One region of the Metabacillus sp. B2-18 genome, then DNA from elsewhere that is predicted to be linked to it. Evidence: riboswitches for the same ligand, from Rfam matches in the RefSeq annotation. Region 1 holds a riboswitch; the other holds the start of a gene.
What was found. Region 1 has a riboswitch for S-adenosylmethionine ahead of mtnW (2,3-diketo-5-methylthiopentyl-1-phosphate enolase). Riboswitches for the same ligand answer to the same signal wherever they lie in the genome.
Positions count from the first base shown of each region.

Region 2: another riboswitch for S-adenosylmethionine. It lies ahead of LPC09_RS20925 (methionine ABC transporter ATP-binding protein); the one in region 1 lies ahead of mtnW (2,3-diketo-5-methylthiopentyl-1-phosphate enolase).

Region 1 is NZ_CP088245.1:1,567,316-1,570,683, reverse strand. Features, by position in the region: gene LPC09_RS07885 (methylthioribulose 1-phosphate dehydratase) at 1-286, opposite strand, end outside; gene LPC09_RS07880 (2-hydroxy-3-keto-5-methylthiopentenyl-1-phosphate phosphatase) at 283-948, opposite strand; gene mtnW (2,3-diketo-5-methylthiopentyl-1-phosphate enolase) at 945-2,186, opposite strand; SAM riboswitch class I at 2,368-2,474, opposite strand; gene LPC09_RS07870 (pyridoxal phosphate-dependent aminotransferase) at 2,549-3,368, opposite strand, start outside.
Region 2 is NZ_CP088245.1:4,109,512-4,112,879, reverse strand. Features, by position in the region: gene LPC09_RS20930 (O-acetylhomoserine aminocarboxypropyltransferase/cysteine synthase family protein) at 59-1,372, shown strand; SAM riboswitch class I at 1,568-1,674, shown strand; gene LPC09_RS20925 (methionine ABC transporter ATP-binding protein) at 1,778-2,803, shown strand; gene LPC09_RS20920 (methionine ABC transporter permease) at 2,796-3,368, shown strand, end outside.

The DNA.
Region 1 (3,368 bases):
GGCTGCAACCAGCTTTTGTTTTATTAAATATCTCTACATGTAATAATGTTTCTGCAGAAGGCTTTAGGTGAGTATCCTTAACTGGCTTTCCTTCTCTATCAACAAGTAAAAAGTCCTCATCTGTTTCCTTCGTCTTATCCTTACCACTTGCTGTAACAAGGAACTCGATAGGATCGTCACTTACTTTTATCGCAAGATTCCCACTTGTACCTGGAAACCAATCTCGTCTTGCTAACACCCGCTTTATGTCAGCTAATTCCTCCCACCGCTGGTTGATAATTGTCATGCCCTCACCTCCTCAAGTTTTTCTAAGATATTAATCACATCAAAAAAAGTTGTAAAGGGCTGATGTGGTAAATGAAGTTCCTGACATTTCTCTAATAGCAAATCCCTTGCTATTACATAATCTGCTAGTTTTGCAGCTTGAAGGTCTGTAATGGAATCTCCAATTACAATTTTTTCTTGATTAGAATTTGTTAGCTTACGTATAAGTGACGGCTTACAGCAACCGCAATCATTCGTACAAGAGTTATCACAACTATAAGGCCATTCTATTTGAATGTTTTCATGACTAAAATTTGCCTTATTGCAATAAATTTGTTCTTCTTCTTCTATTAATCCTTGAAGTAGAGGATAAACAAAAAAATCAATTCCTCCACTAACAATATAAAGAGGGATATTGTTCTCTCTAGTAAATTGAATAAACTCCTTGAAGCCAGAACGTATTTGCGCATGATCTAAAATGTATTTCACAATTTCGTCTTTAGAAGAAGATGGTAGTAATTGAAACATTTTGCCAACACCCTCTTGAATAGAAATTTGTTGCGATAAAACGTCATTTTTTAAAGCATCCCATTCTGGTGGAGCAAATTTTTTCATAATTGCAATAATGTTGTCAGTCTCTGTGATCGTCCCATCAAAATCACATATAATTACTCGATTACTCATTTACTCACCTCTTTGACACCCCAAAGATCAATGGCAAGTTTAAGATCTTCATTTACGTTTGCTGCTTCTTTTAAGGAAGTACCTGCTAGAGTTGCGTCAATTGCTGCTCGAAATGCTTGTCCACCGCCAATGGCTCCATTTGGATGACCATGAACACCACCACCAGCATTTATTATTGAATCTATTCCGAAATCATTCATAAGCAACGGAACTAAACCTGGATGAATTCCCGCTGAAGGAACCGGAAACGATTGCTTAAAAGATTCTTTCTTTAGACAGTTATCTGCAATACCTAGGGCTTCTTTTCTATCTAATGCTACACTTCCATATGGAGATGGGAATAAAGAGAAATCCGCACCAGCTATTCGTAGCAGCTTACCTAGTAAAAGTGAACTTAAAAATCCATATAAGCTAGATGAAGTAGAAGCTCCACTCACAGCAGGGTGAGCCATAATAGGTACGGTTACATCTGGATCCTCAGCTAAACTTTGTAATACATCTAACCCATATGCGAATACGTTAAACAATAAAACATCAGCACCAAGCTCAGACGCTTTTTTAGCTTTATCTTTAAGATCATATGTTTTACCAGACAAATTCACAGCATATAAAGCTTTATGTCCAGTTTCTTGAAAGACCTGATTTAATACTTCTTTACCTGAAAGAATTCGCTCCTCAAATGGAGTTAATCGATTATCAAATAGAATTTCATCGTCTTTAACTAAATCAACCCCACCCAAAACTTGCTGTCTTAACTGATCTTTTAAGTATTGTAAGTCACGACCAATTACACCCTTAAAAATACTCATTAATAAAGGGCGATCATAAACACCCACTAATTCCCGAATTCCTTTTACACCAAATTTCGGACCAGGAAACGCGGCTTTCACATCTTCTGAGAACTCTAAATCAAGTAATTTTACTTCTCCGTCAAGAGATAACTTCCCAAAAACAGTTGTTAATATAGCTGGGAGATCATGACTATAATTTAAGCTTGGATAAGCAATTTTGATTATTCCTTTTGTTACGTTTTTTCCTAAAAATTGATTTGTTTTGTCACAAGACTCCAGCTGACTGACCTCTATAACACGACCTTTATGAGCTTTCAGTTGCTCCTGTTCAAGTAATGGAAGATCTGTCCAGGAACCTACCGTTAACCCTAAAGCAATTCCTTCTGCTTTTTTATGTAAATCTCCTTTAGCTTCGTGTACAAGATATGTAGCAATGACTTCACTCACTTAAAACCCTACTTTCTATATATCATCACGTTTTCTGAATCTTTCTATTTATCGTACTAATTCTATCATCTTTATTTAGTTTATGCATAACATTCCATTTCTATTTTTTTCTGTTTATAAAAATAAAAAAACCTCTTTGACAGATCAAAGAGGTTACTAAATGCATAAGTAATAAGTAATCTCCTTATCTATCAGCGAATGCTGCAAGAATTAGCACCGTGCTTAACCTAGGTTAAGTCGGTTGCCGGGCTTCATCGGGCTAGTCCCTCCACCTGCTCTTGATAAGAACGAAACGTTCATTTTGAAATTAATTTGGATTATGACAGATCTCACTTCTACTGTCAAGAAGAAAAACTAGGGCATCAAGCCTTAAAAAGATTAAGAGCTTTAATTCTCTCAGCAGCTTCTCTAAGTCGGTCCTCAGAAGTTAATAAACCAACTCTAACGTATCCCTCACCATATTCCCCAAAACCAACTCCTGGTGCAACAACGACACGTGCATGTTGAAGCAGAAAATCAGAAAACTCTTCAGAAGAATCAAATTGTTTAGGAACTGGCAACCAAGCAAAAAACGATCCTGCAGGTGCCTTAACATCCCAACCGATCTCACGAACAGCTGTAATGAGAGCATTTCTCCGAGATTCGTAACGAGCATTTAGTTCTTCAACACATGTTTGCGGACTAAGTAACGCATGTGCAGCTGCTTCTTGAATTGCACTAAATACACTTACATACATATGGTCTTGCAATAAATTTATAGCTTCAATAACAGAAGGATTTCCAACAGCAAAACCAATTCTCCAACCAGCCATATTATAAGTTTTGGAGAATGTGTAGATTTCAATACCAATGTCTTTAGCACCGGTTGTTTGTAAAAAGCTAAGAGGCCTTTTTCCATCAAAGCCAATTGCTCCATATGCAAAATCATGAACCACACAGATATCATTTTCTTTTGCAAATGAAACTGTTTCTTCAAAGAAACTTTCATTTGCCGTAGCACCAGTTGGATTATTAGGATAATTCAAAAACATAAGTTTCGCCTTTTCTACAGCATCTCTAGACAAGCTCTTGTAATCTGGCAGGAACTGATTTTCGCTTAATAAAGGCATAACTTCCATTTTAGCACGTGCCAACTCGACTCCAGACCAATAATCGGGGTATCCAGGATCTGGTACAAGAACA
Region 2 (3,368 bases), 2.5 Mb from region 1:
TACATCTTGTTATCACACCTATTAGTAGACATTAAGAATGTATAATAGGAGGAAGAAGATGAAAGAGAAACTTTATCGCCCAGAAACGGTAACCATTCATGGAGGGTTAAAGAAAGATTCAATGACAGGTGCAAGAGCTGTTCCAATTTATCAATCAAATGCTTATTTATTTGAAAATACCGAGCATGCGGCAAATTTATTTGGATTAAAGGAGCCTGGATATATTTATACAAGAATTCATAATCCAACTTCATCTGTCTTTGAAGAAAGAATTGCTGAACTGGAAGGTGGAATCGGAAGTTTAGCTGTAGCAAGTGGAATGGCAGCGATTACATTATCGGTTTTAAATCTAGCTGGTTCTGGTGATGAGATCGTATCAGCTTCTACATTATATGGAGGTACATATAACCTTTTTGCTAACACATTACCAAAGTACGGAATCAATACTATTTTTGTTGATCCAAAGAATCCGGAAAATTTCCGATCAGCTATTACTCCGAAGACAAAAGCTATTTTTGCAGAGACAATTGGAAATCCAAGCTTAGATGTTCTTGATATCGAGGCAGTTGCTGAAATTGCTCATGAAGCTGGAATTCCATTGATTGTGGATAACACATTTGCCACACCGTATCTATGCAGACCTATCGATCATGGTGCCGACATTGTTGTTCATTCTGCAACAAAATGGTTGCTTGGGAATGGTACAACTCTTGGTGGAGTCATTGTAGATGGAGGTAAATTTGACTGGAATAGTCCAAAATTCCCTGGGTTTACAACTCCTGATCCTAGCTATCATGATTTAGTTTATGCTGAAGCATTAGGAGAACAAGCGTATATTATTAAAGCGAGAGTTCAGTTATTAAGAGATTTAGGCCCAGCTATTAGCCCATACAATGCCTTTCAATTTAATCTTGGTCTAGAAACCCTTCATGTCCGTATGAAGGAACATGTATCAAATGCAAGGAAAATGGTGCAATATTTAGAAAGTCACCCAGCTGTTGAGTGGGTTCTATACCCTGAAAATAGCCAACACCCTGCGAAGGACTTAGCTGCTAAATACTTACCTAAGGGTGCTGGTTCTGTAGTAGTATTCGGTATCAAGGGCGGAAGAGAGGCTGGTGCAGCTCTTATTAACAACGTTGAACTTTGGTCACATGTAGCAAATGTTGGAGATGCGAAAAGCTTAATCATTCATCCTGCGAGTACAACTCATCAACAACTAGGCGTTGAAGATTTAAAGAAATCTGGTGTAACAGAAGATTTGATCCGCTTATCAGTAGGAATTGAACATATAGAGGATTTAATAGAAGATTTAGATCAAGCTATTTTTGAAGCAACAGGTGTAAAAGGAATGGAGAAAGTAAATTCTTAATTAATGAAATATTCTAATAATATTATTTATTGTATAATATTGAAAGGGGTTGCAGATAAATGCAACCCTTTTCATATTTGAAATGTAAAATCACAGTGAAAAAAGTAAGCTATTTTAAGAAAATAAATAATTGACATTGATTTTCAACACATGATACAATCACAATCGTACTTAAAAAGACAATCAAATATTTAACTCTTATCAAGAGAGGTGGAGGGAAGTGCCCGATGAAGCCCGGCAACCATCAGTTCATTCTGAAATGGTGCCAATTCACACAAAGCAGATGCTTTGAGAGATGAGAGAAAGGTATTCAAGCGCCTTTCTGCTCATTTTGCAGGAAGGTTTTTTATATGTAAAAAAATGAACGGTAGAAATAGTAAAGGAATAAAGGAAGAAGGTGACAAAATGATAACATTATCAAATGTTAATAAAGTTTATAAAACAAAGAGCGGCTCTGTTCAAGCTGTTAACAATGTAAACCTTGAAATTAAAAAAGGTGAAATATTCGGAGTTATAGGATATAGTGGAGCCGGAAAAAGTTCATTGATCCGTTTGTTAAATGGACTAGAAAAACCAACTAGTGGGGAAGTCGTTGTGGCAGGTAGTCAGATTGGCTCAATTTCTGGTACAAAGTTGCGTAAAGCACGCTTAGAAATAAGCATGATCTTTCAACACTTTAACTTATTGTGGTCAAGAACAGTGAGAGAGAATATTGCATTTCCTTTAGAAATTGCAGGAGTAAGTAAAGCGAAACGACTTAAACGTGTTGATGAGCTTATTAAGCTGGTTGGACTGGAAGGAAGAGAGAATGCATACCCTTCTCAACTTAGTGGTGGTCAAAAACAACGTGTTGGGATTGCCAGAGCGTTAGCGAATAATCCCAAGGTTTTATTATGTGATGAAGCTACATCAGCACTTGATCCCCAAACAACAGATTCAATTCTAGACCTGCTTGTTGATATTAATAAACGACTAGGCTTAACAATCGTATTAATTACACATGAAATGCATGTCATTCGTAAAATTTGTCATCGAGTAGCTGTTATGGAAAATGGTGAAGTGGTTGAACAAGGAAATGTATTGGATGTTTTCAGAAACCCTCAGAAACCTATAACAAAAACGTTCGTTAAACAAATCTCAGAGCCGGATGATACGAAGGAAGCAATTGACCTACTACTAGAAAATTATCGTTCTGGAAAAGTACTTCAGCTAACATTTGTTGGTGAAGGTACAGAAAGACCATTGATTAGCAATATTATTAGGAAATTTAATATTGAAGTGAATATTGTACAAGGTAAAATTTCACAAACGCAAAATGGCTCTTATGGTTCATTATTTTTGCATATAGATGGAGATCTTGATGAAATTAACCGTGCAGTTGCTTATATTGGAGAACAACAAGTAGAAGTGGAGGTGCTGGCGAATGCTTAATCAGTTTCTTCCAAATGTAAAATGGGAAAAAGTATGGGAGGCAACTTATGAAACAACTTACATGACAGGAGTTTCGGTTGTCGTCACTTTTTTCTTAGGAATTATACTTGGTTTACTTTTATTCTTAACTTCAAAAGGCAATATCTGGGGTAACAGTATACTTAATACAATTTTATCTGGAATCGTAAATATATTTCGGTCAATTCCGTTTATTATCCTTGTTATTTTACTCTTACCCTTCACTAAAGTTGTAGTTGGGTCAATTCTGGGAGAAAATGCTGCTTTACCCGCACTAATTATTGGATCCGCTCCATTTTACGCAAGGATGGTTGAGCTTGCTTTAAGGGAAGTTGACAAAGGTGTTATTGAAGCAGCTAAATCGATGGGAGCAAAAACGTCGACAATTATGTTGAGAGTACTATTACCGGAATCTTTACCAGCTTTGGTTTCAGGGATTACAGTTACTGCAATCGCATTGGTTGGTTATACAGCTATGGCCGGAGTAGTAGGTGCTGGAGGTCTTGGTGACCTTGCTTATCGAGAAGGATTCCAGCGTAATAATTTT